2 regions of the Erysipelothrix enhydrae genome follow, and region 2 is predicted to be linked to the other one. Evidence: a T-box and tRNA genes for the amino acid it is inferred to sense, from the RefSeq annotation. Region 2 holds a T-box; the other holds one or more tRNA genes.
The links. A T-box is a leader RNA that pairs with one kind of tRNA and senses whether it is charged. The one in region 2 lies ahead of thrS (threonine--tRNA ligase), so its partner is inferred to be a tRNA-Thr.
Positions count from the first base shown of each region.

Region 1: it has a tRNA-Thr gene. The T-box ahead of thrS (threonine--tRNA ligase) is inferred to sense a tRNA for this amino acid. The anticodon was not compared.

Region 1 is NZ_CP125807.1:866,952-883,598, reverse strand. It holds gene LLS04_RS04405 (InlB B-repeat-containing protein) at 1-3,037, opposite strand, end outside; gene LLS04_RS04400 (InlB B-repeat-containing protein) at 3,237-4,697, opposite strand; gene LLS04_RS04395 (hypothetical protein) at 5,372-6,232, opposite strand; gene LLS04_RS04390 (GNAT family N-acetyltransferase) at 6,324-6,548, opposite strand; tRNA gene LLS04_RS04385 (tRNA-Gln) at 6,765-6,839, opposite strand; gene LLS04_RS04380 (hypothetical protein) at 6,987-7,289, opposite strand; gene LLS04_RS04375 (ABC transporter ATP-binding protein) at 7,343-8,446, opposite strand; gene LLS04_RS04370 (helix-turn-helix domain-containing protein) at 8,544-9,371, shown strand; gene pta (phosphate acetyltransferase) at 9,465-10,445, shown strand; tRNA gene LLS04_RS04360 (tRNA-Val) at 10,686-10,761, shown strand; tRNA gene LLS04_RS04355 (tRNA-Thr) at 10,769-10,844, shown strand; tRNA gene LLS04_RS04350 (tRNA-Tyr) at 10,859-10,942, shown strand; tRNA gene LLS04_RS04345 (tRNA-Lys) at 10,950-11,025, shown strand; tRNA gene LLS04_RS04340 (tRNA-Gly) at 11,034-11,107, shown strand; tRNA gene LLS04_RS04335 (tRNA-Gly) at 11,282-11,355, shown strand; gene LLS04_RS04330 (acyl-CoA acyltransferase) at 11,600-12,427, shown strand; gene glpK (glycerol kinase GlpK) at 12,422-13,966, opposite strand; tRNA gene LLS04_RS04320 (tRNA-Val) at 14,171-14,246, shown strand; tRNA gene LLS04_RS04315 (tRNA-Thr) at 14,277-14,352, shown strand; tRNA gene LLS04_RS04310 (tRNA-Lys) at 14,357-14,432, shown strand; gene LLS04_RS04305 (CidA/LrgA family protein) at 14,591-14,941, shown strand; gene LLS04_RS04300 (LrgB family protein) at 14,944-15,645, shown strand; gene LLS04_RS04295 (low molecular weight protein-tyrosine-phosphatase) at 15,658-16,107, shown strand; gene LLS04_RS04290 (permease prefix domain 1-containing protein) at 16,117-16,647, opposite strand, start outside.
Region 2 is NZ_CP125807.1:1,679,186-1,695,832, reverse strand. It holds gene pyk (pyruvate kinase) at 1-979, shown strand, start outside; gene LLS04_RS08265 (ROK family protein) at 990-1,904, shown strand; gene LLS04_RS08260 (aminopeptidase) at 1,904-3,133, shown strand; T-box leader at 3,167-3,364, shown strand; gene thrS (threonine--tRNA ligase) at 3,405-5,156, shown strand; gene LLS04_RS08250 (BMP family lipoprotein) at 5,376-6,476, shown strand; gene LLS04_RS08245 (BMP family lipoprotein) at 6,583-7,674, shown strand; gene LLS04_RS08240 (ABC transporter ATP-binding protein) at 8,011-9,546, shown strand; gene LLS04_RS08235 (ABC transporter permease) at 9,533-10,639, shown strand; gene LLS04_RS08230 (ABC transporter permease) at 10,639-11,592, shown strand; gene LLS04_RS08225 (nicotinate phosphoribosyltransferase) at 11,701-13,149, opposite strand; gene LLS04_RS08220 (M16 family metallopeptidase) at 13,227-14,453, shown strand; gene yfmH (EF-P 5-aminopentanol modification-associated protein YfmH) at 14,440-15,696, shown strand; gene LLS04_RS08210 (single-stranded DNA-binding protein) at 15,816-16,106, shown strand; gene thyA (thymidylate synthase) at 16,153-16,647, shown strand, end outside.

The DNA of each region.
Region 1 (16,647 bases), 810 kb from region 2:
TAAGACTTGCAACCATTGCAGCATTACTATCAGATACCCCTGTTTGAGGTAAATCTGTTGGATCAACAGGTTTCGTTGGATCAACGGGTTTCGTTGGATCAATTGGTTTTATTGGATCAACGGGTTTTGCAGTTTTATTCCATTGTGCAAATAAACTAACATTACCAGCTACTTCAATTGAATCACCAGGACCATAATTTTTACCTTTTCCATCAGCCTGAGTATTCCAACCAATGAAATCAAATCCTTCTTTAACTAAGTTATATGAACCCATAACAATGATATTCTCACCTTTTTCATAAGGATGTGAATCAATCGGTGCATTTCCGGAAGTATTGCCGTTTCCATCATATACAACAGTGTATGTATCTACAACAACAATTGTTTTTTTCCATTGTGCATAAAGTGTAACATCTTCGTTAACAGTCATTGTGCCACTTACTGTGTCACCTTTTCCATCAGCTTGGGTGTTCCATCCAATAAATTCGTAACCATCTTTAATAAGATCTCCAGCTCCAAGAATTGTTGCTGTTTTTCCTTTTTCATATTCTTTAGTATCAACAGGTGCTGTTCCAGATGTGTTTTCATTGCCGTTATAGGCAACTGTGAATTTTTCTGTAACCGGAGGAACATCCTCTTCCCATTGCGCATAAAGATCTACGTTTTGAGTCATTGTAATATTCGCATCTTTAGCATAGTCAGTTCCTGTACCATCTGCGAATGTATTCCACCCTACGAAAGTCCAATCTTCTTTAACTAATGATTCTTGATCGAGAACAATTGCGTGTTCATTTGTATCATAGGTATTGGTATCTGTTGGCTCAACACCATTCGTATTTCCATTACCATGATATGTTACTGTGAACGCATCGCCTACACGCCATACAGCGTATAAACGTAGACTGTCATCTTCAACTTTTACAGGTTTCCGTGTGTTAAAGTCTGGATCAGGAATTGTTGCATCCTTCTCTTTTGCCCAACCCATAAACTTGTATCCTGTACGTTTTGGATGAATGCTATCTTCTGTTTGTTCTTCTTTAATAGAATCAGCAGAAGTTATATCATAATATGAAACAACTTTTGAAGATGCATCTTTTTCATAGTATGTTTCACCTTCGTAATCATTCATCTCTTCTAAGTCGAAGTCGCCACCATTAGCATCATAGTTAATCCATAGGATTTCTACAGCGCCAATATCAGCTAAACGTTTCTTACCACGTTGATCGTATCCATCAGTATTTCCTCCGCGGAATGCATCATCTGCTGGACCTTCTGGACGAATTGCGATAGTAGGAATAATTTCACTTTCAATACCAGCAACCAATTCGGATTGATCACGACTTAGACCAACATTTTTATAACCAAAGATATCTTTCTTTGCTTGAGCGGCAAGTTCGACTATAGTTTGCTCAACATTTAGGATATTACCATTTCTCATTACCGTAGATGAGCTATTAGAAATGTCTTTAAATTTAGACGTTGGGTCAATAACTCCATTTACATATACTTTATTTCCTAAGAAAAGCGATCCTTTGTAAGCTAATGATGCAGTCGCAAATACCCCTGCACCACTTAAAGAAATTGCACCACCTTTATAATCGATGGTTGAATCTGCATTCCCTGCAATATTATCCACAAGTGTAGTTCCCAAAACACTATTTGTCATCTTCGAAGAACCACCGTTTTTAAAGTACATGATAGCACCACCTGGTAAATTCGCACCATCGGTTCCACCTGCTTTATTTGCATAAAATGTACTGTTGTGGATATTGGTTGTTAATCCAGGGTTACCAGTACCTTGGAATAAGATTGCCCCACCATCATCTTTTGCTTCGTTATAAGCAAAGGTTGTTTGGTCAATATCTACGGTTGCACCGTCACGTCCGTCAAAGATATAAATTGCACCACCATCATAGGTTTCAGAGTGGCCATCGCCACCCGCTTTATTGCCTTTGAAATAACTTTGTTTAATAGTCATATTTCCTCGGAAGTAATGGAATGCAATGGCTCCACCACCACCACCAAATACTCCGGTATTAATTGAGTCATTATGGTTACCACTAAAGATAGTGTTTTCGATATTTATATTACCGTAGAAGTTTTTACTTCCGATTGCTCCTGAAGTAAAACCACCCGTTTTCCCTGTATTATTTGAAATAGTACTATTTGTAATATTCATCGTACCACGGCTGTTTTCAGAAAGTTGGATCGCAGATCCACCTACTCTACCGATATTATTAGTAATTAATACTCCATCGACGTTCATCTCTGTTCCTGCCATTAAATTTGCAGTAATTGGAGTACCATCATTATTCGTAAAGGTACTATTAAACAAGTTAACAGTTCCTACTTGGTTATTAACGCGTAATAAATTCCCGGTATGACCAGATCCATCCATGATTAGATTTTTAATCGTGATTGTTTTATTGTTTTCCGAAACAATCTCAAGGGTTGAATTTTTCCAAGTCACATTATTTGCATCAAAAATGATATTTGCATTTGGTGCTTTAAGTGTCATATCCTCAGCAACAAATTCTGCAGCTAAAGTAATAACGTCACCTTCAAGAGCACCTGTGAATGCAGCTTCTAATTCTGCTTTATTTTTAATTGCTCCAAGATCGTATTTTACTGCTTTAACTCTTTTAACATCTTTTTTTGTATCTACTTGAGTTGCTTCTTTTACAGTTGTCTCAGTAACTTCGATTTTTTCAACTTCTGTAGGAGCTTCTATAGTTTCTTCTAATTTAGTTTCTTCAGCGTCTACTTCCTCAACTACTTCAACAGTTTCTTCTTCTTTTTCTTCCTCTACAACAGGTTTCGTTTCTTTAGATTCTTCACCTTCTATAGTTTCGTTTTCTTCCACAACTTCTGTTGTTTCTTCTTGTTTTTGATCTGCTGCCTCTATTGCTACAACGGAATCTTCTGAAATAAATTCAGTGTCTTCATTTGCGAATGCAACTTGAGCGGTTCCCACGCCGAGCATAAGACATAACATGATTACCAATGATTTTTTAGCATAAGTACTTTGTTTTTTCATACCCTTACCTCCATGCATTCATTATATTTTCATCTGGTTTAAAAGTAGTTGATATGTCACTAATCAACAAATTAATGTTATAAAGATAATTTAGTTTGTGAATCAAATTACATTATTAAACATCCGATTTTTTGTATTCATTACTAAAAAAAGACGAACACTCCTGGTTTAGTGTGGTCATCTTTTTATTTGCATTTAATTAATTCTCGTTCTTTTTTCTTAATACCATCAATACTGTACCTGCTAACGCAATTCCTAATCCTAATGAAGGAAGGAATTTCGATGTACTTACTCCTGTATTGGGTAATTGAGATTGAACATTGCTTTCGATTCCTGAAACTTGTGATTTCTGAGGTGTTGTATTTTCTTCAAATCCTGGAATATTTGGTTGTGTTACTTCTGGTTTTGTTACTTCGGGTTTCGTCACTTCAGGTTTTGTCACTTCAGGTTTTGTCACTTCAGGTTTCGTTACTTCAGGCTCTGTTACTTCAGGTTCTATAGGAATTGGCTTTTGTTCTAATTCCCATTGTGCGTAAAGTACTTTATCTGATGTAATTGTCAATGTATCTTTCGCATCATAATGTTTACCTGATCCGTCAGCCTTATCATTCCAACCCACAAATTCATGGTTATCGAATGATAGGTTGTTTATATTTCCAAGAATCTCATAAACTGTATTTTCTTCGACAGTTGATCCACTTGGAACAGATCCTTGTGTTGCACCATTCGCGTCATATGATACAGAGTACTTCACTGCTGGAACAATGTCTTTTTTCCATTGTGCATAGAATACTGTATCTCCAGTAACTGTAAATGAATCATTTGGTTGAACAGCTTTTCCACTTCCGTCTTGTGATGTATTCCAACCATCAAATGTAAATCCTGGATTAACTAAATTTGGAAGTGTATCAAGAACTGTATACGCTGTGTTTTCTTCAACACGTGTTCCACTTGGTACATCACCACTTACTGCTCCATTCGCATCATATGATACTGCATAATCCACAATAACTGGCTCAGCAGACCATACTGCAAATAAATCTTCATGCCAATCTACCAATTGGTGATCTAAATCCCACATATAACCGCTACCCGCGTAATCCATTTCCCATCCGACAAATGTGAATCCCGGACGAGTTGGCTCTTTATAACCTGGATCATACGTTAATAGTTGATTCAAGAAGCTTGGCATTGAGTAAGTGTTTGAACCATCCTCAAATGACCCACCCTCTGCATAAAAATCTGCATAGAATCGATTTGACGAGTCAAACGTACTCTTAGCTGTAACACCCACTTGTTTATTCACCATTAAAATGTGCGATTGAACCAAGTCCATATTAACGTTATCAACTAATTTAAATGTAACTTTCTCCATTACATCAACTTCGTCTTCGCAAATTACCGTGTCTATGAGTTCAAAAGTCCCTGTTCCATATTCAAAATAAAGTTCATATACTATTGGATACGACAAAGAAGTTGGATCGGTGACTTCAGGGAAAAAACCTACCTGGTATGATGGTGATAAAATATCCGAACTATGATTTCCCAAAAGATCGACTGGATTATAATCCGCTTTCACACTATCGCTGATATTCACGACATTTACCATCAACATCGCTACTAAGATAAAACTTGAAATATGTTTTCTTAAATTTTTCATCTTAATTCTCCTTTATTAGATGTGTTTAAAATGTAACATCGATGTAGAAAATTAAGATTCATATGACATGATACTGTCCGAATTTGTAATAAACTTCCATTTATAAGATTGAAATATTAAAACATTATTACTCATTTTACACCTATTTGGGTTAATTTTTACGATAAAAGCGAATCCATTACCATTTTGAGGTTTTTATACCTGTTGGTTAATTTTTAAAAATTAAATCTATAGATTAGCAGTAATCTACACAAACTAAATATAGTCCATATTAAACATATATCAAAACAGCAAAGAATTCTTCGAAAATTATAAGAATCGCTCGCAAAGACTCGATTAGATACGAATACACAATACAAGCTCCAAATTTTGGTTGGTCACATTTATATTTTTTTTCAAAAATGAGTATTGTGAAGATATATGTATCACTTAGGTTCTCAATCTAATGACATTTCAAATTGTATCGATCATCCAAACGAGTATAAAAAAAACAAACAATAAAAATTGTTTGCTTGATTATCATATTGGCTCGATATAGGTAAGTTACACGAACTTAAATCGAATCAGAAATGATTTAATCTGTTAATATTATCTAATTATGACCTTAGTCGGTCAAGGTATATTTGATTACACATTGTGTAAAGAACATTTCAAATTTTGGACCAAACCTCTTACTATATCGATTTCAAGAAGTAGTTAATAATATATGTTGACCAAAGAGCGGGTTTACCTTTTTTATCAAAAGCTGTGAATCCCTTTGCAGTGTAATTGTACTCAGTTATAAAAAAACCATCAACCTTCTTTTTTTCAAGCAAACAAATTAGTGAATCAGCTATTTCAGTGTTTATGAGCTTAGCTAGAAATGCCGTTTCAAGTATATCAATAGGACTCAGCACATAGGACTGAGGAAACGAAATCTGAACCATGTATTTATTAATTGGGTCTTTGGTAGATAGTCGTTGATACAAATTATGTTTTGTAAAGTAAGATATTCCTTCTTCAATTCTCTTATTCAAAAGTGAATCTTGTGACTTACTTGCGTTTCTATATAAAAGCAATGTTTTCAAAGTCTTACAAACGCCAATAAAACAAGGAGTCTTCTTTAGACATCCTCCGTACTTTTCCACACCCGAGCCAGACCACTTAGAAGTCGTTCCTCTTTCAAATAATTGATATTTCAAAATCCATTCAATTGATACCTTGACACATTCATCCTCCCATAATCCAAGTTTTATAAACGCCTCAGCTATCATAGCATTATAGCATGGTACGATTTCTTCGAAGGATCCCAATACTGACATCCCTTCCTCCGTGAACATTTTCTTTTTAATTGTAACAATTAAATCTTTTGTTTCGATTAATGAAGAGGAAAATGGAATCTCTGAGAGCGCTAGAATTTTCCAAACATAATCGTAATTATTTGTTATCGATTTTTTAAGTATTGACTTGACGAGCTTAGATTCAGCTAGGTATAGTTCATAATCTACTTCAACATTATTATCTCGTGCAATTCTTAACTCAAGCGCTTTATCCATGATTCACCTCCGGCAATATCACGTATATTATAACAAATTTTCCCACTTATTTGACACGACCTTGATTACAGATTGCGAAGAAAGGAAATGCTCACTTCATTAAACCATTTGTTTTGTAAACGAAGCCTTTCATATCACTTTTTGGATCTTCAATTTCTCCTGTCTTCACATAACCCAGATTTTCATAGAATTTATGAAGTCCAAAACTTTCTGAAGGCGTGTCAAGTTTCCATTTTTTAACTTTAGGGTACATTCGTTCTATTTCAAGCATAGCTTGTCTTCCGAATCCTTGTCCCTGATAATCTGGTGCAAGAATGATTGCACCAATTTCTCCTTATTTTCGGAATCCGACTATTAATGCTCCATCAATAATGGTTTCCTCATTTCTGATTGTTTTTCCAAAGATTCTCGGAGGAAAAAATCGTAAATTTAGGTATATTCGTTATTCAGTGTTTTTCTTCAACAACAACTAAATTCACAAAAAATATAAAAAAAAGTAAACGAAGTACATCGTTTACGTTTATAGTCATATTGGCTGGGCCACCTGGGATCGAACCAGGGAATGTCACAGTCAAAGTGTGATGCCTTACCGCTTGGCTATGGCCCAATATCTTTCGTGTTTGCTTGTTTATTATAGCATAACACGTAGGCAATGCAAGGGGTAAAACGCATTTTTTTGCATAATTACCAATCTTTCAAAAATTCGATTATAAATGTGATTTTCGTTCACGAATCGCAACTCAAACCGTTTGTTTTAGCGAGTAACATAATTATACACAATAAGAATCAACATCGGTAATACAATAAAAAACATATCCGTAGAAACACTGACCAACTCCGAGCGTTGTTTCTTATGATTGCTTTTAGGATGTTTTTTCTCTTTACGACCTAAAATCACATTTCCAAGTCCAACCAACACAATTCCCAATAAAACTAAAGATGCTAAAAACTCTAACATCGAATAAAAGTTAAGAGGTAAAATAAAGCTTAATCCATAAGTAATTGCAGAAAGAACCAAACCTAATGCGATATAGATAATATTTTTATACTCTTTCATAGTTTCTCCTTATTTATATGGGAAAAAGGAGACTGTGTCTCCTTTAATAAAACCTACTTAATAATATTTTCTGAATCGATATCGAAGAAGTGACCTTTACTTAAGTTCATTGAAAGTTCGACTTCTTGACCTGAGCTGTATGCTTCATTAACTCCAAGACGAGAAATAAAGTCTTGTCCATCGATTGAAGCATGAACCATCGTTTCAGCCCCCAATAACTCTGATACAGAAATCAATGCCTTCACAATTGATTCTGGTTGTGAATCCAGAACAAGTGGTTCATCGTGAATATCTTCTGGACGAATTCCGAAGATAACTTCTTTTCCTTCGTATCCATTATCTTGGAGCACTTTATATTTCCCTTCTGGAATTGGAACATTTAGATTTTCACTTGCGATAAAGCGGCCATTTTCAACACGACCATTAAAGAAGTTCATGGCTGGTGATCCGATAAAGCCAGCTACGAATACATTATTTGGTGAATTATAAACCTCTTTAGGTGTTCCAATTTGTTGGACAATACCTTTTTTCATAATTACAATTCGGTCAGCCATTGTCATCGCTTCCGTTTGGTCATGGGTAACATAGATTGTTGTTGTTTTAAGACGTTGATGAAGTTTTGTGATTTCTGCACGCATTGCAACACGGAGTTTCGCATCCAAGTTACTTAAAGGCTCATCCATTAAGAATACTTCTGCATCACGTACAATCGCACGTCCAAGTGCAACACGCTGACGTTCACCACCAGATAGAGCCGCTGGTTTACGATCTAAATATGTGTCTAAACCTAAAATCTCTGCTGCATTCTTTACAGCCTTATCAATCTCATCTTTCGGCATCTTACGAATCTTAAGACCAAATGCCATATTATCATATACTGTCATATGAGGATATAAAGCGTAGTTTTGGAAAACCATCGCAATATCACGATCTTTTGGTTCGACATCATTTACCAAACGATCACCAATCCACAATTCACCAGAAGTAATATCTTCTAAACCTGCGATCATTCTTAATGTTGTAGATTTACCACATCCCGATGGACCAACAAACACAATAAATTCTTGATCTTGAATTTCTAGATTAAAATCCACTACCGTATCATGATCATTTTTATCATAACGTTTATAAATACTCTTTAAGCTAATATTTGCCATACTATTATCCCCTTTTACTTTCTTAATCCCATTATAATAAAGCGGTTACAAATATGATATAGTATTGTTGAACAAAGAAATTGTGCAAGGAGACCATATGACATTTAACGACTTACAAAAACTCTACCCTAGTGCTCGTATGAGCCAAATTAATAATGCGTCCGAATCAGAATTTGTCCTTTATGATGGACATCAATATTTGATGATTAGCCTTTCTGTTCTCAACCAAACAGAGAAAGATTTACTATCCTTAATGTTTAAAGAAAAAGATCAAAATTCAATGTGGTATCAACACCTTATTAATGGAGAAGCTTTAAATATCACGTCTAATAAGCTCTACCATTTCGTTCATTTCCATGTGAAATATTTAAACCAGAATCATGACTTGTGGCTAAAAACATTCAAACACTTCTTTACAACACCTCTTGATGCTTTCTATATTAATAATCATTCGGGTATTATTGTCTTAGATTCTAGAAATTATGACATCGAATCTCTTGAAGGTTTTATCGCTGCACTTGATGATGATTTTTCCACAAACACTTCCTTATATATAGGAGCGGATCGAATGCTTCATGATGACCTTATTGCCCTCTTTAAAGAAGAGACGTTATTATTTCATAAATCTGGATATCCAACACGTATCAACACCTTTGCGAATACCTATTTGAAAGCATATGTGACGCCAAAAATCAGATCAAGTTCAATTGGATCGTCAATTCGACAACTCATTTTATCTCAAGATGAAATGGTTGAAACGATCATATGTATGTGGAATCATGAAGGCAATGTAACTTCATCTGCACAAGCACTCTTTATCCATCGAAACACACTCAATTATCGTATTGATAAGTTTAATGAGTTAACTGGTTTATCCCTACGTCATTTAGATGATCTTCTTTTAGCCTATCTCCTGATTGTATAAATTGTTCTTTTTGGTTTCTTTTTAAGCCATTTTCTTTTACTCGTGAACATTTGGTGTATAATAAGTAAATGTATATAGGAGGTAAACTTACAAATGGATTTATTTGAAGGTTTAAAAGAAAAGATTTCCGGGAAAGACATTAAAGTCGTTTTTCCAGAAGGTATTGATGCACGTATTATCGGTGCTGCAGTACGTTTAGCAGCTGATGGACTATGTCATCCAATTATCTTAGGTAATAAAGAAGTAATTTTATCGTCAGCACAAGATTTAGGTTTCTTGATGGATAAAGTAGAGATTATCGATCCAGAAACTTACCCTGAAGACAAAAAAGAAGCAATGGTTGATGCCCTTGTGGAACGTCGTAAAGGTAAATTAGCTAAAGAAGATGCTTACGAGTGGATTAAAAACGTTAACTATTTTGGAACAATGTTAACATATATGGGTGATGCGGATGCTATGGTGAGTGGTGCAATTCACTCAACAGGTGATACTGTTCGTCCAGCATTACAAATTATTAAAACAAAACCTGGTGTAAGCCGTACAAGTGGCGCATTTATTATTTTCAAACGTCATGAGTCATACTTATTCTCAGACTGCGCAATTAACATCAACCCTAATTCACAAGAATTAGCAGAAATTGCTGTCGAAAGCGCAAAAACAGCTGAACTCTTTGATATCGATCCAATTATTTCGTTATTAAGTTTCTCAACTAAAGGTTCTGCAAAGAGCGACGAAGTTGATAAAGTTGTTGAAGCAACACGTATCGCTCAAGAACTTGCTCCTGAATATCAAATTGATGGTGAACTACAATTTGATGCTTCATTTGTACCGACAGTAGCTCAATTAAAAGCTCCTGAGTCAAATGTTGCAGGTAATGCACGTGTCTTTATTTTCCCAGATTTACAATCAGGTAACATTGGTTATAAGATTGCTCAACGTCTTGGTGGATATGAAGCGATTGGACCAATTCTTCAAGGACTTAACAAACCTGTGTCAGATTTATCACGTGGTTGTGTTGAAGAAGATGTTTATAAACTTGCAATTATTACAGCTGCACAAACTTTAATTAAATAATATTAGACACTCTTCGGAGTGTTCTTTTATTTTTTGAGAAGGATTGAATAAAAATATTAGATAAAATTAGCTTAATAATGCATTAAAACGGGCTTATTGTACCTTTTAAAGAACCTTTTATCGTTTCGCTAAAACTTTATCGAAATAATTGAAATAAATCGACTTTTAGTGTTGACTATATCAAGAAGCGTATGGTATATTATTAAGGCGTTAAGGAATACAAGCAAACGCAACAGACCTGGAGGTTTAGCTCAGTTGGGAGAGCATCTGCCTTACAAGCAGAGGGTCAGCGGTTCGAGCCCGTTAACCTCCACCATATATATGCCGACTTAGCTCAATTGGTAGAGCAACTGATTTGTAATCAGTAGGTTGGGGGTTCAAGTCCTCTAGTCGGCACCATTTTGAATAAGAATGGGGAGATAGCGAAGTGGCTAAACGCGGGTGACTGTAAATCATCTCCTTAGGGTTCGGCGGTTCGAATCCGCCTCTCCCCACCATTCTTTTGTCTCGTTAGCTCAGGTGGTAGAGCAACTGACTTTTAATCAGTGGGTCGTAGGTTCGAGTCCTACACGAGACACCATTCAAAATGCGGGTGTAGTTTAATGGTAAAACTCCAGCCTTCCAAGCTGGCTACGGGAGTTCGATTCTCCTCACCCGCTCCAATTAAATATAAACTGAAGATCGTATATTACGATCTTTTTATTTTATTCTTTGTTGATTGCATTGGTTTTCGATACAAGTCACAGCCAATGAATACCGAAAAAAAGTATTTTTTTATTATTCTCATATTTACAATCTCCAGAAGATTTGTTAAAATAATTAAGCAAGCAAACCTTGCGGGTGTAGTTTAATGGTAAAACTCCAGCCTTCCAAGCTGGCTACGGGAGTTCGATTCTCCTCACCCGCTCCAATTAATTTAAACCAACCGAGAAATCGGTTTTTTTTTGCTGTTTTTCAAGATTTTTTGAACTGTTTTGTATTATTATCCTCAAAGAATTGCTCTGATTCTATAACCGATTGACTTCGTATATCACACTCGTTATTATAAAAGTGCTCAAGATATGTGATCGAAAGCAAAAGCAGAATTTTTATTCTGCTTTTTTTGCCTTTATATTCAGTCACTTCCAAGTTATAATAGTCGAAAGGAGATTTATATGATACGTACATGTGATGCCATGGATTTAGAAGAAGCAATGGATTATGCTTGGTCTCATCAATCAAATCCTTTAACTCAATCATTTCCAAGGTATAAAACGAAATCCGAGTTTTCAAAAACAATAAAAAAATCACTTTGTCTCGCCAAGTACAATGACAATAACGAAATTATAGGCTTTGGTGCGTTTATGATTGCTGAAGATGATTGCATCATGCAGACCGTTGCAGGTATTTACGCTTCAGATGACTTTCAAGAAGTTCTACGTTCATTTGTAGAATATTTAAAACGTGCTTTCCCTAACTATCAATTACTTTGTGGTTTTCCCATTTCAAATCAAACTGCTCTTGAAACTTACGATGGCTTCGATGCAGTATTAATTGATGATTGTACTGTTATGCTCTTGGATGTAGAGCGTATTCCAAAACTAAAGCGTGCTACACTCCACATGGAACCACTCCTTGAATCGAATGAACAACGCTTTAAACATCATCATGACCAAGTAAATCCCGATATTTTTTGGTCTGCTGATAAAATATTCAGAAATAGAAAACCATGGTTGGTTTTTCTCGAGATGAGTAATCAATCCGTGGTCGGGTCGATCACGCTCAAAAAATATAATCGTGTTTATGCTGAAGTATTTTCTTTCTATTCAAGTATGGAATCAGCTTATGAGTTTTTAAATCGAACCGTACGTTATTGTGCCGATCAAGGAATTGAGGAAATTCTATTCTTTGTAGATACAGAAAATGCTATCGCCCTCGCTGCCGCAACCGCGAATGGATTTAGAGAACAAGATCATTACTTTAGTTTTAAAATTATGTTATAAAATATTTCCTGGGTGATTAACAAGAACCCTAAAAAAACACACGTAGATCCACTGTGTGTTTTTTTGTGTTAATGTTTTTTCTATTGCGCGATGCCACTCCGATAATTTTTTAAATCGCTCATCATTGCTAATTTTCGAATCCCATGATGTGTTTTTGGTACGGACATCAATGAGTGTTTCTTTATTCTTAAAAAATCCAGTTTGTAAACCCGCTAAGAAGCATGCGCCCAACGATGTAGACTCTGGGGTAAAGGACCGTTGAACATTCACATCTAGAAGGTCAGCTTGAAATTGCATCAAGAAATTATTGCTTGATGCGCCACCATCTACTTTTAAAGATTTGATTTTAATTTTAGAATCTTCCTCCATGGCTTTCATGATATCGTAGCTTTGGAATGCTATGGATTCTAAGGCTGCTCGAATGATATGATTTTTGTTTGTTCCTCGTGTTAATCCAAATATTGTGCCAGTCGCATCCATATCCCAATAGGGCGCACCTAACCCCGTAAGTGCTGGAACGAAATAGACACCTCCGCAATCACGAACTTTCTGTGCGAAATACTCTACATCAGAAGCATCATCAATGATCCCCAGTTCATCCCGTAACCACTGTATAACAGCTCCTGCTATAAATACCGACCCTTCTAATGCATATTCAATCTTTCCATCTAAACCAATCGCAATCGTAGTGAGAAGACCATTTTCACTCTCAACAAATTGTTCCTTAGTATTCATGAGCAGAAAGCATCCAGTACCATACGTATTCTTTACATCACCCGAATTGAAACATGTTTGACCAAATAAAGCAGCTTGTTGATCTCCGACAACACTAGAGATTGGAATTTGATATCCTTGAATGTTGGTATAGCCATACAAATGGCTACTATCGAACACCTTCGGCAACATGTTCATCGGAATATCCAATGCTTTTAAGATGGTCTGATCCCACTCTAAACGCTTGATATTGTATAACAGGGTTCTTGAGGCATTGGTATAGTCTGTTGCATGAACTTTACCGCCTGTTAGATTGTAAAGTAACCATGAATCTACAGTCCCAAACATCAACTCGCCCCGATCTGCTTGATCTCGAGCACCATCAACATGATCTAGAATCCACTTCACTTTTGTTCCTGAAAAATAGGCATCAATAATTAATCCTGTATTCTTCTTGATATAGTCTGATAATCCTTGTTGCTTTAGATCTTCACAAATGGATGCCGTACGACGACATTGCCAGACAATCGCATTATAAATTGGACGTCCTGTATTTTTATTCCATACGACAGTGGTTTCACGTTGGTTTGTAATGCCAATCGTCTCAATTTCCTCTGGGCCAATCCCTGCCCGAGCTAAGACTTCATTAAGAACACCACTTTGAGTTGCCCAGATTTCCATAGGGTCTTGTTCTACCCATCCTTGTTTTGGATAAATTTGGGTTGTCTCCGTCTGTGCTTTCGCAATGATGTTGGATTCTTTATCGAAAATAATAGCGCGTGAACTTGTAGTTCCTTGATCAAGTGTAATAATATAGTTCTTCATGATTATCTCCTTATTTGATTTTATTATACCATTCTGTTCTGAATCTTAGGTGATGATTTGTCTGTTTAAGTTGTTTATTGAGCTATTATGTGGAGAATAAATCACGTTTTGAATAATTAATCATATTATTTCGTTTTTTGCCTTTATTTGCTTTACATTGTTCAATTTGTTTGTTAATATAGTAAAGCATTAAGGAAGTAATTCGGAGGTTTAGCTCAGTTGGGAGAGCATCTGCCTTACAAGCAGAGGGTCAGCGGTTCGAGCCCGTTAACCTCCACCATTTTTTTTTGCTCAAATTTTTGCTCAAACTGCCGACTTAGCTCAATTGGTAGAGCAACTGATTTGTAATCAGTAGGTTGGGGGTTCAAGTCCTCTAGTCGGCACCATAATGTCTCGTTAGCTCAGGTGGTAGAGCAACTGACTTTTAATCAGTGGGTCGTAGGTTCGAGTCCTACACGAGACACCATTTAATATAAATTATAAGCATCATCTTGATGCTTTTTTTTTATGTCTCAACCATTAATATTAAATAAATATAATGAGAAAGCGATAACATCAAGGATATTTTACACATTCGTCGTAAAAAGTGATAAAATGAATGCAGTTTTGTTAAGGAGATTTCTTATGAACATACTAAGTCAATTATTTTTAATCCTCGCATTTTCTTATGCAGGTGAAACGATCACAACACTACTCCACTTACCTGTACCCGGAAGTATTGTTGGACTTTTTCTTTTATTCGGCGCATTACAGTTGAAGCTTATTAAAGTAAAACAAGTTGAAGAATCAGGGTCGTGGCTTAAGAATAATATGGCGTTTCTTTTTGTTCCAGCAACCGTAGGTATTATGCCTTATTTCGACATTATCCAAAAATCCTGGTTAAATATTACAATCATTTTAATCGTTTCAACCTTGATTACGTATATTGTTACAGGAGTTGTTGCTGAGTTTTTAAATAAGAGAGGTGTACATTAATTATGATTTCACTTTATAATAGTCCTCTTTTTGGACTTGTGCTTACTTTTGGTGTCTATCTTGGATCTCAACAATTACAAAGAAAATTCAAGTCACCACTTTTGAATCCACTCCTCATTACATCCTTAACAATTATTGTTCTTCTCACTGTGTTTGGTATCGATTATGAAAGTTATAACCAAGGCGGTAAGTTTTTAACCGCACTGATTGGCCCTGCCACAGTTGCACTTGCGATTCCTCTTTATAATAATCTCGATCTACTTAAAAAGTATAAAAAACTTGTGCTTATTAGTACACTGACAGGTGTTATCGTACATGCACTTTGTATTTTAGTTCTATCTTTAGTTTTAAATCTCGATTCGAAGATGATCGCAACAGTAATTCCTAAATCGGTTACGACCGCTATTGCGGCCGATGTTGCATTTAGTTTAGGCGGAATTAAAACACTTACGATTTGTATTGTAATTGTAACAGGAATTCTTGGAGCAGCACTTGCACCGATTATCAATAAGTGTTTCCATATTAATAACCCCTTAGCTCAAGGTCTTGCATTAGGAACCGCTGCGCATGCAGTTGGAACTTCTAAGGCAATCGAAATGGGTGAGTTACAAGGCACGATGGCTACGCTATCATTAATTTTAACTGGACTGGTTACCGTAGCACTAAGCCCGATAACATTGAAAATTATTACTGCTATAATGTAGATGAGGTGAATTATGAAACATATTTTATTTGTATGTCTAGGGAATATTTGTCGTTCTCCTATGGCTGAAGGTATATTTAAAAATTTATACGGAGATCAATATGTTGTTGGGTCTGCCGCTACAAGTTCTTGGGAACATGGGAATCCTGTACATCCTGGAACAGCATCTATTTTAGAAGAGATGGGGATTTCCACCCACGGAATGTTCTCATCACAACTAACAATCGACGATTTTTATCGATATGATTATATAATCGGAATGGATAAAAGCAATGTTGAAAACATCTTAAAGATTGCACCTAAAGGAACCGAACACAAAGTTTACCTATTCCTAGATCTTGTAGATGATTTAAAGGGACAAGAAGTTCCAGATCCCTATTATACTGGTGATTTCGAAGAGACTAAAAATCTTATTTTACAAGGCTCTCATGCATGGAATCAATTCCTAACTAAAAAAGAATAAACTTAAAGTTTATTCTTTTTTTATGTTTGTAATTAATTCACCTACTAAAGCCACGATTGGGAAGATAATCCATCCCGGGTGCCATAAGTTCATGGTAAATCCAAGTATGAGATACACCATGGCTGCAAGTCCCATAAGAATACCTGTGATATTTTCAATACGTTCCTCACGTTTTAAAGTTTCATTTAAACGAGCAGATCCAGCTTTACTTTTAGCCCATTCATGGCGTGTTGTGAGTGTTGCAATGTGAGTTTGATTTACACCCGCATTAATAAACAATACCACCGCAAGAGCGGTAATGACCATAAATAATAATGAAGAGTATTGTTTAATATGCATAAATTCTTCTAAATATACAACTGAGAATACTGCGATGATGCATAACGCCACACCAAGAACGATCGAACGAATAAAGAATGGTTGATAATTCTTTTGAATTTGATTAAGTCGTTGATACTGAACTGAGTCCACGATACCTTTATCTGTAATATCATCGTAGGTTGCGTAGAGCATACCATAGTATACAAAGAGCGTCACACC
Region 2 (16,647 bases):
TCCTGGTCTTATTAAAACACGTAAAGGTGTTAACGTACCTAACGTAGTGTTAAGTATGCCTTTCCTTTCTGAAAAAGACCGTGCAGATATCACATTTGGTGCAGTTAATGGTATTGACTATGTTGCGGCATCATTTGTTAGACGTGCACAAGACGTCCTAGATATTCGTGAAGTTATTGAAGCAGCTGGAAAACCCGATATCCAAATCATTGTTAAGATTGAAAACCAAGAAGGATTCGATAACATCGAAAGCATTCTTGAAGTTGCAGATGGTGTGATGGTTGCTCGTGGGGACTTAGGTGTTGAAGTAAGTACACACTTAGTTCCAATTTATCAAAAACAAATCATTAAAACAGCAAACAGAATGGGTAAACCTGTAGTTACAGCGACTCATATGCTTGAATCAATGCAACAAAACCCACGTCCAACACGCGCTGAAGCTAGTGATGTTGCCAATGCAATTTTAGACGGTACTGATGCAATTATGCTTTCAGGTGAATCTGCTGTTGGGGCATACCCAGTTGAAGCGGTTCGTACAATGGCAGAAATTGCGATTGCTATGGAAGAAATTATTCCTTACCGCGATCGTTTACGTCATTCAATTAAATCATCAAAACGAACAATTCAAGATTCAATCGGGATTTCAATTGCTGAAACAGCATTAAACCTTGATGATGTTGCTGCGGTAATTGCATTTACTCAAAGCGGCTCAACTGCTAAACGTATCTCAAAATACCGTCCAAACGTTCCTGTGATTGCTGTTACTTTCACTAAAGAAGTACAAAATCGCCTTGAAATCGTATGGGGTGTTAAACCAGTTGTTTCAGATATCCGAAATGAAATGACAAACGATGATGAAATTGCAAATACAATTGCTAAAAACTTCGGAATCGAACCAGGTAAAAAAGTTATTATTGCTGCTGGATACCCAACAGGTACCGGTAATACAAATACAATGAAAATTATTGAAATAAAATAAGGAGATTGTTATGAATAAATATATCGGAGTTGATTTAGGCGGTACGAATGTACGTGTGGCTGTTATTGATGAAGATGGAAAGATTCATGAGCAGGTTAAGAGCGAATCATACGCACTTGAGGGACCAGAAGTTGTTTTAGATAACATCATTTCGATGATAAAAAACTTAAAACAATTTGACGAATGTGTTGGAATTGGACTGGGTTTACCTGGTCCAGTTAACACAGAACTTGGGTGCGTAACCTTATCTACTAACATGAAAGGGTTTACGGAGTATCCGGTAATTGATTATCTTAAAAAACATATAGATTTACCAATCTATATGGATAATGATGCAAACGTTGCAGGTCTTGCTGAAGCACTAGTCGGTGCAGGTAAAGGCAACAACGTTGTGTATTATTTAACGCATTCTACGGGTATTGGGGGGGCACTTGTATTTAATGGACAAGTGCTTTCTGGTCACAAGGGGTATGCGGGTGAAGTCGGTAATATCGTGATAGATCGTGAACGTGTTCGACGTTCGGACATTAATACTTTAAATGCGGGTGCGGTTGAAAATGAAGCAAGTGGTTCGGCATTAGTTCGTAAAGCTCAAGAATTGATTGATCCAAAAATTCAGTCTGCAGAAGAAATTTTCACCCTTATGGAACAAGAAAATGAACAGGCGATTCAACTTATTGATGAAATGTCTTACGATTTCGCAATGATGCTCTCTTCAATTGCGCATGTATGTAATCCACATATTTTTGTAATTGGTGGTGGTGTTACGAAATCAAAAAACTTATATTGGGACCGTATGATCGGTTACTATCAGGAACTCGTTCATGAACAAATGAGAGATACTCAATTTGTTGAAGCGAAGTTGGATGAACCTGGTGTAATAGGTGCGGCGATGTTGTGTTACTCGAAAGAAGGTCACAGATAATGAATGATTTATTAAAAAAATATGCTAAACTTGCGGTTTGTTCAGGTGTTAATGTACAAAAAGGACAAACAGTTTTAGTAAATGTTAAAGCTGAGCACTATGAGTTTGCTCGTTTAATTGTAGAGGAAGCTTATGCAGCAGGTGCTAAAAAAGTTGTAATCAAATTTGGTGATGATCATATTGCGAAAATGCATGTTCAAAATCAAGATATTGAAACACTTACCGATATTCCTCAATGGCTTATTGACGAATACGATAGTTATTTAGATGAAGATTTATGCCGTCTCTCTATCTACGCACCATCACCAGGGCTAATGGCTGATGTAGACGGTGATAAACTGGCTGCACAAGCTAAAGCACAAGGACTAGCTTTAAAGCGCATGCGAGAGTATACGATGGCGAACCGAGGACAGTGGTCTTTAGTGTCACTTCCAACTAAAGAATGGGCACATGTTGTTTTCCCGGATCTTGAGGTTGAAGAAGCGTATGAAAAACTGTTAGAAGCTATTCTTTATGCCGTACGTATTAATGAAAATGATGATCCAGTTTCAGCTTGGGAAAAGCATAATGCAAAACTATCACATCAAAATCAAATTTTAAACGACTACAATTTCAAATCTTTACATTTCAAAAATGCTAAGGGTACCGATATTGTCGTTGGATTGGTTGATAATCATGTATGGGCTGGCGGAGAAGAAGTTTCAGAACGTGGCTATACATTTAATCCGAATATGCCAACTGAGGAATCATTCACCATGCCAGATCGCCTTAACGTAAATGGAATTGTCTATAGTACTAAACCATTAAACTATAATGGTAAGCTTATCGATGAATTCTGGCTGAAATTTGTTGACGGAAAAGTTGTTGAGTTTGACGCAAAACAAGAACGTGAGACACTAGAACAACTTTTAAATACGGATGAAGGTAGCCGTCACATTGGAGAAATTGCACTCATTTCACATCAATCTCCAATTTCTGACTTGAATATTTTATTCTATAACACGCTTTTTGATGAAAATGCATCATGTCATATGGCCTTAGGCCGTGCTTACCCAATGAATCTTAAGGGTGGTACTGAAATGACTGATGAAGAATTACTTGCCCATAATGCAAATGATTCATTAAATCATGAAGATTTTATGTTTGGTAGCGAGGATATGAGTGTTGTAGGAACGACACACGATGATAAAGAAATTGTCGTATTTAGTGAAGGTAATTTTGTAATTTAGTTGATATTTTTTTACTATTGATGTATAAATAATATATAAACAGTGAAGAGGACAAAAATACGTTGTTTTGAACTAGAGAGTGAAGTGGTTGGTGAAAACTTCTCGTAGAATATGCGTATTTACCACCTCAGAGTTGGATTTTAGAAAAAATCCCGTATTCTGGCGTTAACAGTTTAAGTGCACAATTTAAATTGTGAATTAAAGGTGGTACCGCGTAAATTCGTCCTTTTGGATGGATTTACGTTTTTTATTTTTTATAGAGGAGGTTATTATGGTAAATATTAGAGAAGACGAACGTCTTAATATCTTGAATCACTCATCAGCACACTTACTTGCTCATGCTGTGAAGCGTCTATATCCTGAAGCAAAGTTCTGGGTTGGGCCTGTAATTGAAGACGGTTTTTATTATGACATGGATTTAGGGGATCAAGTTTTAACAGAAGAAGACCTACCTAAAATTGAGTCAATGATGCGTAAAATTGCAAAAGAAGATAAACGCATTACACGTGAAGAGTTAACAAAAGAAGAGGCTTTAGAAATTTTTAAAGATGATTCATATAAAATCGATATTATTAACAATCTTGAGGATGATGCAACAATAACAGCATACCGCCAAGCAGAATTTATTGATTTATGTCGAGGACCACATGTCGAAACGACAAAGAAAATGAAACATTTCAAGCTTCTTAAGGTTTCTGGAGCATATTGGAAGGGCGATTCCAATAACAAAATGCTTCAACGTGTCTATGGAATTACTTTTGAAACTGAAGAAGATCTTAACCAGTATCTTGAATGGTTAGAAGCAGCGAAAGCACGTGATCATAAGAAACTCGGAAAAGAACTTGAACTTTTTATGATGAGTGAATTTGGACCAGGGTTCCCATTCTGGTTACCAAATGGTATGACATTGCGCCACGCATTGGATGAGTATTACTACAATGCACATATCAAACGAGGATATGTATTTACACAAACCCCAATGATGTTAAATAAAGAGTTGTGGGAAGTCTCAGGTCACTGGGAAAACTATCGTGAAAATATGTATACATCAACAATCGATGATCGTGAATTCGCAATTAAACCCATGAATTGTCCAGGAGGAATGCTGGTCTATAAAAACGGTTTGCATTCATACCGTGATTTACCAATTAGACTTGCTGAGATGGGACATGTTCATCGTCATGAGGCAAGTGGTGCTTTGAACGGTTTATTCCGCGTTCGTTCTTTTACTCAAGATGATGCTCACTTATTTATGCGTGAGGATCAATTACAAGATGAAATTGTAGAAATTTTAGATTTCATTGATGAAATTTATTCAACATTTGGTCTTTCTTATTCAATCGAGTTATCAACTCGTCCTGAGGACAAATATATTGGCGACATAGAAGTTTGGGATCGTTCAGAACAAGCGCTTAAAGAGGCTTGTATGGCTGCTGGTGTCGACTTTAAGATTAATGAGGGCGATGGTGCTTTCTATGGTCCTAAACTAGACTTTAAAGTAAGAGACTCATTAAACCGAGTGTGGCAATGTGGTACAGTCCAATTGGATATGAATCTTCCTGAACGATTCGACCTCACATATGTTGCGGAAGATGGTAAGAAAAAACGTCCAATCATGCTTCATCGCGCTATTTTCGGGTCAATTGAACGCTTTATTGGTATTCTTATTGAGCACTTTGCAGGTGGTTTTCCAGTTTGGATGGCTCCAAAACAAATTGAAATCATACCAGTTAATACGGAGTTCCATATGGATTACGCAAACGAAGTCTGCAATCTTCTTTTAGAAAAAGGTATTCGTGCACATGTTGATGGTCGTAATGAAAAATTAGGTTATCGTTTACGTGAAGCACAGAAGAATAAAATTCCACTTCAATTAATTATTGGAGATAAAGAAATTGAAGAACGTAGCGTCAACGTTCGTCGTTATGGTGAACGAGCACAAAATCCTTTTGATTTAGATGCATTCATGCAAATGGTTGAAAACGAAATTAATACACGTTATATTCATAAAATCGAAAAATAATAAGTTCATTAATATTTTGAACAATTAAATAGAATGAGCATTAGTGCAGAGGTGTATTAAAGCTCATTTTTTGTTCTTAGTTGATTCGTGATTTATAACGATTTCAAATTTATCCCTAAATAAATGATACCGGTTACATATATTTGTGACATTTCTATTGATTATCAATATAAAATTCGATACGATATAGACACAAGGAAACTTGTATGGAGGAAACAGATGAAAAAACTATTTTCTAGTGTTTTAGTTGTCTTGTTAGCTCTTACTCTTACCGCTTGTTCAGGTGGAGAAAAAGCACAAGATGGAAAAGGCGCAGAAATCGCTTTGATTACTGACGTTGGTACAATTGATGACCGCTCATTTAACCAAGGTTCATACGAAGGCGTTAAACAGTATGGAGATGAAAATAAAGTTACATATACATACTATCGTCCCGTTGCGAAAGACGACGAGGCATACTTTAACGAAATCGAAAAAGCGATTACTGAAGGGGGCGCTAAGGTTGTTGTTATGCCAGGATTTTTATTCGCTAACGCAGCATTTAGAGCACAACAAGAATTTCCGGATGTAAACTTTATTTTTGTAGACGGTGCTCCATCGGAGACACCTCAGTCAGAGCCAGTTATTGGTCCTAATATGTATTCAGTTGTTTGGGAAGAACAACAAGCTGGATTCTTAGCAGGATATGCTGCAGTTAAAGATGGCTATACTAAATTAGGTTACATTGGTGGTATGAAAGTTCCAGCTGTTGAAAAGTTCGGTTTAGGTTATGTTTACGGAGCAAATCACGCAGCTGAAGAATTAGGTGTTACAGTCGATATGATGTATAAATATTCAGGTACATTTGAAGCGTCACAAGAAGTTCAAATGTTAGCATCCGGCTGGTATGCAGGTGGAACTGAAGTCATCTTCGTTTCTGCTGGTGGTGCTGGACCTTCAGTCTTTAAGGCTGCAGAAGATAAAGAAGCTAAAGTTATTGGGGTCGATGTGGACCAAGCAGGCGAAAGCGAAACAATTATTACATCAGCATTAAAAGAACTTCAACTTGCTGTTTATGAAGGCTTGAAAGCACACTATGATGGAAAATTCCCAGGTGGAACACAACATGCTTACAATATCAATGATGATGGTGTCGGATTACCAAAGAACTTCGACCGTTTCAAAACATTCAAACAAGAAGATTTGGATAAAGTTATCTCAGATATGAAAGCGGATAAAGATGGTGTTACTTCAGCAATCAAGAAACAACATGCTGATGATTTCTCAGATGTTATCAGTGATCCAATCTTGAAAAACATTAATATCACATTTATTAAATAGTTATTATTAAACGGCTTAAGTGCCGTTTTTTTTCGCGTAAGTGGAAAAATAAGTGTTTGAATCTCGAACTTTCACTTGATAAAGTTAAAGTGCAAGGGGGATGATTATGAAATCCAAAATTATTATTTTATTGATAGGTTTATTTTTGCTTGGAGCATGCTCTTCAAAACCAACAGAAGATCAAACGACTTCTGAAATTGCTTTGATAACGGATATTGGTACGATCGATGACCATTCATTTAATCAAGAATCTTGGGAAGGTATTATTGATTTTTGTAAGGAACATAATGTTTCGTATAAATATTATCGACCAGAAAATAAAGATGATATTGCATTCTATAATGAAATTCAAAAAGCAATAGAAGAAGGAGGCGCTAAGGTCGTAGTTTTACCGGGATTTTATTTTGAAGCAACTGCGGCTAAAGTACAAAATGATTTTCCACACACTAAGTTTATTCTGATTGATGCTTTACCAAAACCTAATGAGTCAGGAACAATCGAAATTCGTGATAATCTCGTTCCAGTTTTATTTAGAGAAGAACAAGCTGCTTATCTAGCCGGATACGTCACTGCACTTGAGGGTTATACTAAAGTAGGATTCGTGGGAGGTGCTAAGATTCCTGCGGTAGAACGTTACGGAATGGGTTTTGTAAGAGGCTTGCAAGAAGGCGCTAAAAGTATAAATAAAACTATTGATCTCAAATATAAATACTCTGGGGCATTCGAGCCATCTACAGAAGTACAAATGTTAGGGTCTAGTTGGTATAACGAAGGAACAGAGGTTGTTTTTGGCTCGGCGGGTGGTGCCGGTCAGTCGATCATAAAAGCTGCTGAAGATGCAGATAAACGTTATATCGGAGTAGATGTTGATCAATCGTACTTAAGCAGTAAAGTGGTTTATTCTGCGACTAAGGGTATTCGAAAAACGGTCACAAGTCTTCTTGTAGATAACTTCGAAGGTAAATTTCCAGGTGGTAAACAACTCAGTGTTGACTTAAACAATGAAGGTGTTGGCTTGGCTTTTGATGAATCCAGATTGAAACAAATTGGTAAGATAGAAATCGAGGCACTTCTTGAGAAAACAAAAAAAGAAATTCAAGACGATAAATTAGTAATACTAACAGAACATGATGAACAGGGAGATGTTTTTGCGGATCAAAGTTTATTTCCAAATCTAAAAATTGATTATTATCGCTGAGCACTAAGCTCAGCGATATGTATGTTTTATAGTGTTGAAAGCGCTTGCTAAAACGTGTTGAAAATGCTAATATTTAGGTGAACATAAATCATATTCTATCGGGGGATGATTGAAGTTAGAACCCATCACAAAGGGTTAATTCACGAACAAACAGTTTTAATCTAACGCTTCAATTGAATAGAGCATGACGGTTTATAGTAAAAAAATAATACGGGGATGATGCTTATTAAAAATCGACAATTGGATATCAAGTATGCTTGATATTTTTATTATTTAAATTTTACTGTTTTATCGTTCTTTTTTTGTGTATGATATGTTTAAGGAGTGTAAGGGAATATGAAAAATATTGTTGAAATGAATCATATCACCAAGACGTTTCCTGGCATTAGAGCCAATGATGACGTCACAATTTCACTTCGTGAAGGGGAAATTTTAGCGCTACTGGGTGAGAATGGTGCTGGAAAGTCAACGTTGATGTCTGTGTTATTTGGGATGTACCAACCAGACTCGGGAGAAATTGTCATTCGTGACAAAGTTACTCAAATCAATAACCCTCATGAGGCAACCTACCATAAGATTGGTATGGTACACCAGCATTTTAAACTGGTTGATAATTTTACGGTTACTGAGAATATTATTTTAGGAGTGGAAACGGTTGAACGGGGAATGGTCCGTCTCGGAGATGCTCGTAAAGACATTATCGAATTAAGTAATCGATACAATCTAAATGTAGATCCAGATGCGAAAATTTCGGATATATCAGTAGGAATGCAACAACGTGTCGAAATTCTAAAATTACTTTATCGTGAAAGTGATGTTATGATTTTTGATGAACCGACGGCTGTTTTAACGCCACAAGAGATTCAAGAGTTAATGGCAATCATGAAGCAACTTCGATCCGAAGGAAAATCAATTATTTTTATTACCCATAAATTGAACGAAATCAAAGAAGTGGCTGATCGTGTGTCGGTTTTACGCAAGGGTAAATTTATTGGAACCGTCAATGTAAAAGATGTGACCGTCGATGAAATGTCCGAAATGATGGTGGGTCGAAAAATTGATTTAAATATCGATATGAAACCGCTAGAACGCGGTGAAGTCGTTTTAGAAGTTACCAATATTAATGTTGCTTCTTCGCATGGAAATCATGATGCCGTTAAAGCAGCATCGTTTGCATTGCATGAAGGTGAAATTGTAAGTATTGCGGGTATTGAAGGTAATGGACAACATGAATTGGTTTATGCAATTGCAGGGATGTTACCAATAACACAGGGTGAGATTGTGCTTAAAGGTGAAAGCATTGAAGATAAATCAATTCGATACAGAAATACTCATGGAATATCGCATATTCCGGAAGATCGTCACAAAGATGGCTTAGTTCTTGACTATAAATTGGATTTCAACCTTGTTTTAAAACAATATTTTACAGACCGCTTCCAGAAAAATGGAATGCTTCGTTTCGACAAAATCGAAACGTATGCACGTAAGATGATTGAAAAGTTTGATATTCGAAGTTCAAAAGGACCGAGTTCTGTTGTACGCAGTATGTCTGGTGGAAATCAACAAAAAGCTATATTGGCTCGTGAAATCGATATGGGATCAGAAGTTCTAATGGCTGTTCAACCAACACGAGGTCTTGATGTAGGTGCAATTGAATATATACATAACCAACTTGTAGCTCAACGCGATGCTGGGAAATCTGTTCTCCTCGTATCGTACGAATTATCTGAAATAATGAACATCAGTGATCGAATTCTTGTGATGTACAATGGAGAATTTGTAGGTGAATTTAAGCCAGAAGATATTACGCAACAAGAACTTGGCTTATATATGGCTGGAGCAAAGCGGGGTACTCTAAATGGCAAAAACTAGTTCGATTGGTACAAAAATTAAAAAAATCTTTGCAAATGAAGGGAATCATGCTGTTATTGCATCCTTCCTTGCGATAATCATTGGATTATTTGTTGGGTTTCTCGTAATCTTACTTACGACCCCACAATATGCATTAAGTGCATTTTGGATTATTCTTAAAGGTGGTTTCCACCATAACCTACGTGGTATGGGAAATGTTCTCTTTAGAGCAGCACCCATTATTCTAACGGGGTTATCTGTCGGATTCGCATTTAAAACGGGTCTCTTTAATATTGGGGCTTCTGGACAGTTTACAGTTGGTGCATTTACGGCTGTCTATATTGGTGTAAACTGGACTTGGATGCCTGCCGGTACTGGTTGGATTGTAGGTCTAATTGGTGGGGCTCTCGCTGGAGCACTGTGGGGTGCGATTGTAGGGGTCTTGAAGGCTTATCGAAATGTGAACGAAGTTATTGCTTCGATTATGTTGAACTATATTGGTATGTATGCCGTAAACTATCTGATTACCAATACTGCATTCGATTCTGTTCATTCACGTACTTTACCACCGGTAAATGCATATTTACCGGTATTGGGTTTAAACAAGATTTTTCCCAGATCATCGGTAAATATTGGAATTGTAATTGCGATTGTGATGGCAATTTTGCTTTATATCGTTTTAGAAAAAACAAAGTTTGGATTTGAACTGAAAGCAGTTGGATATAATCGTCATGCGAGCCGCTATGCGGGTATCAATGAAAAAAAATCAATCATTCTATCGATGACGATAGCAGGGGCTCTTGCGGGCCTTGGTGGTGCAGTGATGTACCTTGCAAATGTTGGAAAATACATGGATGTACTTAATGTTCTTCTTACAGAAGGATTTGACGGGATCTCAGTAGCTTTACTTGCGCAAAGCAATCCTATAGGTATTATTCTTTCAGGTCTCTTTATAGCACATATTACGTATGGTGGTAATAATCTTCAATTATTTGGTCTTGAGCCTGAAATTATCTCTGTTATCACCGCTACAATTATCTATGTGAGCGCACTTACAATACTTCTTAAAGGATTTATTGCGAAAGTGACGAAAAATTCCGGAGGTGATAACTGATGAACACACTTGCATTTATTGTTCAACAGATGTTGTATGTTGCAATCCCATTACTTGTAGTTTCACTTGGAGGCTTATTCTCTGAGCGTGGTGGTATTGTAAATATTGCTTTAGAAGGGATTATGGTATTTGGTACCTTCTTTGGAGTTATCACTCTGTTTTTCCTTCAGAACCATATGTCTGGTCAATTACTTTACATTGTTGCCATGTTAGCGGCCATTCTTGCCGGCGTTGTTATGGGAGCTGTACATGCGTTTGCCGCAATAAACATGAATGCGGATCAAACTATTAGTGGTACAGCCATTAATATGTTTGCGCCAGCATTTACAGTTTATATCGCACGACTCTTATATTCGGTTAAAGAAATTCCGTTCAGAAATGAGTTTCTCATTCGAAAGGTACCATTTTTGTCAGAAATACCCATTATTGGTAAGTTGTTTTTTACCAATGCGTATATCTCAACCTATATTGGAATTGCAATCCTCTTTATCGCAACCTTTGTTATTTATAAAACACGATTTGGTTTGCGATTAAGATCAGCAGGAGAGAATCCACATGCTCTTGATGCAGCAGGTGGAAATGTAAAACGTATCCGTTGGGCTGGAGTTCTTATATCTGGAGCACTTGCAGGGCTTGGTGGACTTATCATTACAGTTCCAATCAGCACATCATTTACAGGTACTGCAAATGGTTACGGGTTCCTTGCGTTAGCGATTCTTATTTTCGGTCAATGGAGACCTAAGACAATTTTCTTTTCATCTCTATTTTTCGCTCTTGCATTAACGCTATCCAATGTTTATTCAGGAATACCATTCCTAAATGGTCTCGGAATTCCGGATCAAGTTTTCAAAATGTTACCATATATTGCGACTTTAGTAGTCCTTGTATTCACATCTAAGAAATCGGCAGCTCCTAAGGCTGCAGGACAACCTTATGATGCAGGTAAACGTTGAATAAATAATTCACGCAAAAAAGGTATGAATCTCACATGGATGAGGTCATACCTTTTTTTGTTTGGATTTATCGTTAAAGTCAGTTGGAGTGTTTTATCGAAAAATTAATTATTTATTCTCGCTTATATTGTGAAGCAACTCTAATTTCAAGTCATAAAGTTTTTGAGATAAATCAACATAATAACGATGAGGATAGTGGAGTCGTTTTACCTCATCCCAAATTGTTTCCAATTCTTTTTGAGAATAGAGTGCAATTTCCTCAAGATTTGGTAACTCATAAACACATTTGCCATTTTGGTAAATGGGCACTTGTAATTCTCTTACCTGATAATCAGTGAGTGTTTTCTTCTTCCAAGGTGCGGAAGGATCAAAAATGGTAATTGTATCCGTTGGGATTACTTCATCTGCGAGGGCGATATAATCTGCAAGCGCCTTGTTTGTATGATTATCATAGAAACGATAAAGTCGTTTATAACTTGGGTTTGTTATCTTTTCGATGTTCTCACTTACTTTGATTTTTGGTGTAAGCGTTCCATCTGCACGTTCCTGAGCTACAAGTTTATAAACACCGCCTAAAACAGGTTCCGATTTTGAAGTAATAAGATTTTCGCCAACACCAAATGAATCGATTTGCGCTCCTTGGTAGATCAAGTCATCTATGAGATATTCATCAAGTGAGTTTGATGCCATAATTTTACAATCTTGAAGACCAGCTTCGTCGAGCATTTTTCGGGCTTCTTTAGATAGATATGCTAAGTCACCAGAATCAAGACGAATTGCTTTGAGGCGGAAACCGTTTGGAATAAGATATTCATGTGCTACTTTAATTGCATTTGGAATTCCAGATCCCAATGTATCATATGTATCAACGAGGAAAATTGCGTTATCAGGATTGATTTCCGCAAAAGACATAAACGCTTCAAATTCAGAATCATGAAGTTGAATGTATGAATGTGCCATTGTTCCAGAAACATGAGCCCCGTATTGATAACCAGCAAGTGTATGGGATGTTCCGATACAACCTGCAATAATTGCGGCACGTGCACCATCGACGGAAGAATCGTAACCGTGAGCACGGCGAGCACCGAATTCGAGTACAGCACGTCCACGTGCAGCATTTACAATACGACTTGCTTTTGTTGTAACTAAAGTTGAGTAGTTGATAGATAATAGTAAAAGTGTTTCGATAAGTTGTGCTTCGATGACAGTACCACGAACTGTGACCAAAGGTTCATTTTGGAAAACAACCGTACCGTCTTCAACGGCCCAAATGTCTAAATTTAATTCTAAATTCAATAAATAATCAAGAAATTTTGGATCTGTAAATCCTTGTTCATAGAGATAATCGATATGTGACTGTGTAAACTTAAAATTATTAATGGTTTCAATAAGTTTGCTCAAGCCATTAAAAATAAGATAACCACCTTGGTTTGGTATTTTTCGGGTAAACATATCAAAATAAACAATTTCTTCATGTCGGTTTTGTTTGAAATATGTGTAAGCCATAGTAAATTCATATAAGTCAGTCAAAAAGACTGCATCGTTAGGTTTTATCATTATGTCACCGTTCTTTCTATTTACATCATATTGATGTACAATGCTATTATATTGTATCATTTTTTGGAGGATGTATCATGAATGAAGAATTAATATTAAAAAATGACATTAAGGTTTATCAAATCAATGAAGAAAAGTTTCATGAAGTGTATCTTTCGTTAAAAATTGTATTTAAGCTTGAATCAAAAACAAATACCATCGCAAATCTACTCACGCGGATGATGGGGGATCGTCTTATTGAAAACCCAACTAAAACATCACTCGCACAGCGTCACGATATGTTATACGGAGCGAAGACAAGTGCTTTAACTTATACTTTGGGAACATACCAAGTTATTGATCTCGGCATTAAAATGATTCACGAACGATTTACTAATGAATTGTTATTGGATAAGCAGATTAAATTACTCGAAGATATGTACCTATATCCATTATTAACCGAACAAACTCTTGAAGAAGCAAAGAAAAATTTACGCATCAGTCATATGCATATAAAAGAAAATGCATCGCAAAATGCACTGGTTAAGGGTTTTAAACATGCAGGTGAAGGTCAGTTGTTTGGTTTAAGCGCCTTCGGAGATTTGGGTGATTTAGATAGTGTAAGTTTAAAGGACGTTCAAAAGCTCCATACACGTTGTATTCAAGAGTTTAATAAGCAAATTTATCTTGTGGGTGGCGTTGATCGAGCATGTAATTTTGATGCGTTTACGGTGGGACACTCAATGCCAATAAACGAATCACTTCTAAAAACAGAAATTACAGAGACGTATCTCGAAGAACGTTATAAAGGAACTCAAAGTGAGCTTGTATGCGTCTATGAAACAAGCATTACACCTTATGATGATTTGTATTATGCATATCTCGTGTTTATTGCATACCTCGGTCAACTACCGACTTCGCTTCTTTTTCAGAATATTCGCGAAAAGCACAGTTTGTGCTATTCCATCTATGCATCACGTCAAGTTTATGATGGAATCTTCTATATTGCGACAGGCGTTAGTGATAAAAATGTAGAAAAAACTTTATCACTGATTGAAGATCAATTTGAGATAATCCGAAATGAACCTTTAGATTTAACAGCGGCTATTAACTATTTAGATCTCTCACTAGAAGGTAATACCGAACGGATAAAGAGTATTGCAGATCATACTTTTAGAAATAATATGCTGCAAGTTGATGAGTCCATTGAAATAATGCAAGAAAAAATCCGTACAGTTACGGAGTCGGATGTGAAAGCCGTATTGACGAAAATCACAAAACCGTTTGTCTTCGCATATCGAGGTGAAAATAATGAAAACAATTAAAAATGATTTTAATGAAAAAGTGTATACCTTTACAACACCAAGTGCATTAACCGTAACCATTGTGCACCGACCAGGATTTAAACGTTCAAGTGCTGTCTATGGGACTTCGTTTGGGGCTTTAAATCTTAAGCAAAGCATCGAAGGAAATGTAGTTGAGCATAAATCGGGTGTTGCACATTTTTTAGAACATAAACTGTTTGAAGATGAGAGCAAGGACATATTAAGTCAGTTTGCGGAATTAGGTGCAAGTGGTAATGCTTTTACGTCGTATGAACAAACTATGTATTATTTTGGTCATAACGGTGATTTGGAAGCGCCATTACGCCTGTTGATTCAATTTGTAAGTAAGTTTAGCGTTAGTGAAGAAAGCGTTGAAAAAGAGAAGGGCATCATTATCGAAGAAATTAAGATGTATGAACAGATGCCGGATATGCGTCTATTGAATGAGACGTATGTAAACTTATTTCATCATTATCCGTTTATTTATGATATCGCGGGAACGGAACAAAGTGTGACAGAAACGACACGCGCTGATTTGCTTCGTGCTTTTGAGATGAACTATTCTGATCATCGTATGTCTTTAACAATCGTAACACCGATGGAACCCCAAAAAGTTGCGGAAATTGTCCTGCAAGAGACCCAATCACATCGTGCGGTAAGCGAGAAAGTTGTTGATTTGTTTGATAAGGAACCACATACTGTAGCTATTAAAGAGCGAGAAATTCAAGGCGATGTAGAGGTTCCAAAAATGACTTATTCTTTTAAGTTTCCTTATAATCGTGATGATAAACTAAAAGATGAGTTTTTGATACGGATGCTTTTAGAAATGAATTTTTCCGAAATGATTCCAGATTATCAGGTTTGGCTTGATAAAGGAATCGTTTCGAACTCATATGGCTATGATGTTGACATTCGCGAATCATTTGGAGTTATCTATTTTGTAAATGAAGGGCATAAGCACGAGGCGTTTAAAGATATTATTAAGCATCGTATGAATCATATAAAACATGATGAATCTTTGTTTAATCAATTGAAAAAGCGATACTATGGCGAGATGATTATGTCACTAAGTAAGACAGATGAACTTGCGATTACGTTGGGACGAGCTCATTTCGATGGTGTTTCGTATTTTGATTATTTAGAGATGATTCGAGATTTATCGTATGATGCACTGGCGGATTTAGTGGATGTGATTTTGGACAGTGATGATACATTTTTACGAATGGTTAATTCAGATAATTAGGTTAGATTCTATTGAATCTAACCTTTTTTGTTGTATTCTTAAAAAAAAAATTAGGATGCTATCTATTTGAAGTAAATTTATGAGTGTGGGGTAACCCACATAAAGAGAAGGAGGAAAAAATGAATTTTGTACAATTAGTAGGACACATCGAAACAATGCCAGTTCCAATTGAGGAGCACTCAAATGAAAGTTACGCATTGATGCATGTAAGTGTCACTTCAAATTTTAGAACTCCAACAGGTATTTTCCGCAAGGATATATTTCCAATTTTACTTTGGAGAGGTGCGAGTGAGACAACCACAAATTCTTGTAAACCGGGGAGTTTAATTTCTGTGAAAGGTAGATTAGAAATTAATGATGAAAAATTTATCTTAATTGCGGAACATCTTGAGTTCTTATATCCGAAATAGTACCAAAGAGAGCGATTTTTTTGTATAATAGTAGATAGGTGATAAAATGAAAAATTATTTGGAAATGTGTCAATTTGTATTAGACGAAGGTTCACGACGAGAAGATCGTACGGGAACGGGTACGACAGGCGTTTTTGGTTATCAAATGCGTTTTGATTTAAGCAAGGGTTTTCCCTTGCTTACGACTAAAAAAGTTCATTTTCCATCGCTTGCGAAAGAACTATTATGGTTTGTAAGCGGCGATACCAATATCAAATGGCTTGTCGAAAATAAAGTTCGAATTTGGAATGAATGGCCTTACGAACTTTTTAAAAAATCGGACGATTACAATGGCGAAACTATGGATGAGTTTATTGAACGCATTGTTGCAGATGATTTGTTTGCTCAAAAATACGGTGAATTGGGTCCGGTTTATGGTAAACAATGGCGTGATTTTGGTGGTGTAGACCAGCTTAATAACGTGATTGAGACAATTAAAACAAACCCATACTCACGTCGTATTATTATGAGTGCTTGGAATCCGGCCGAAGTTGATCAAATG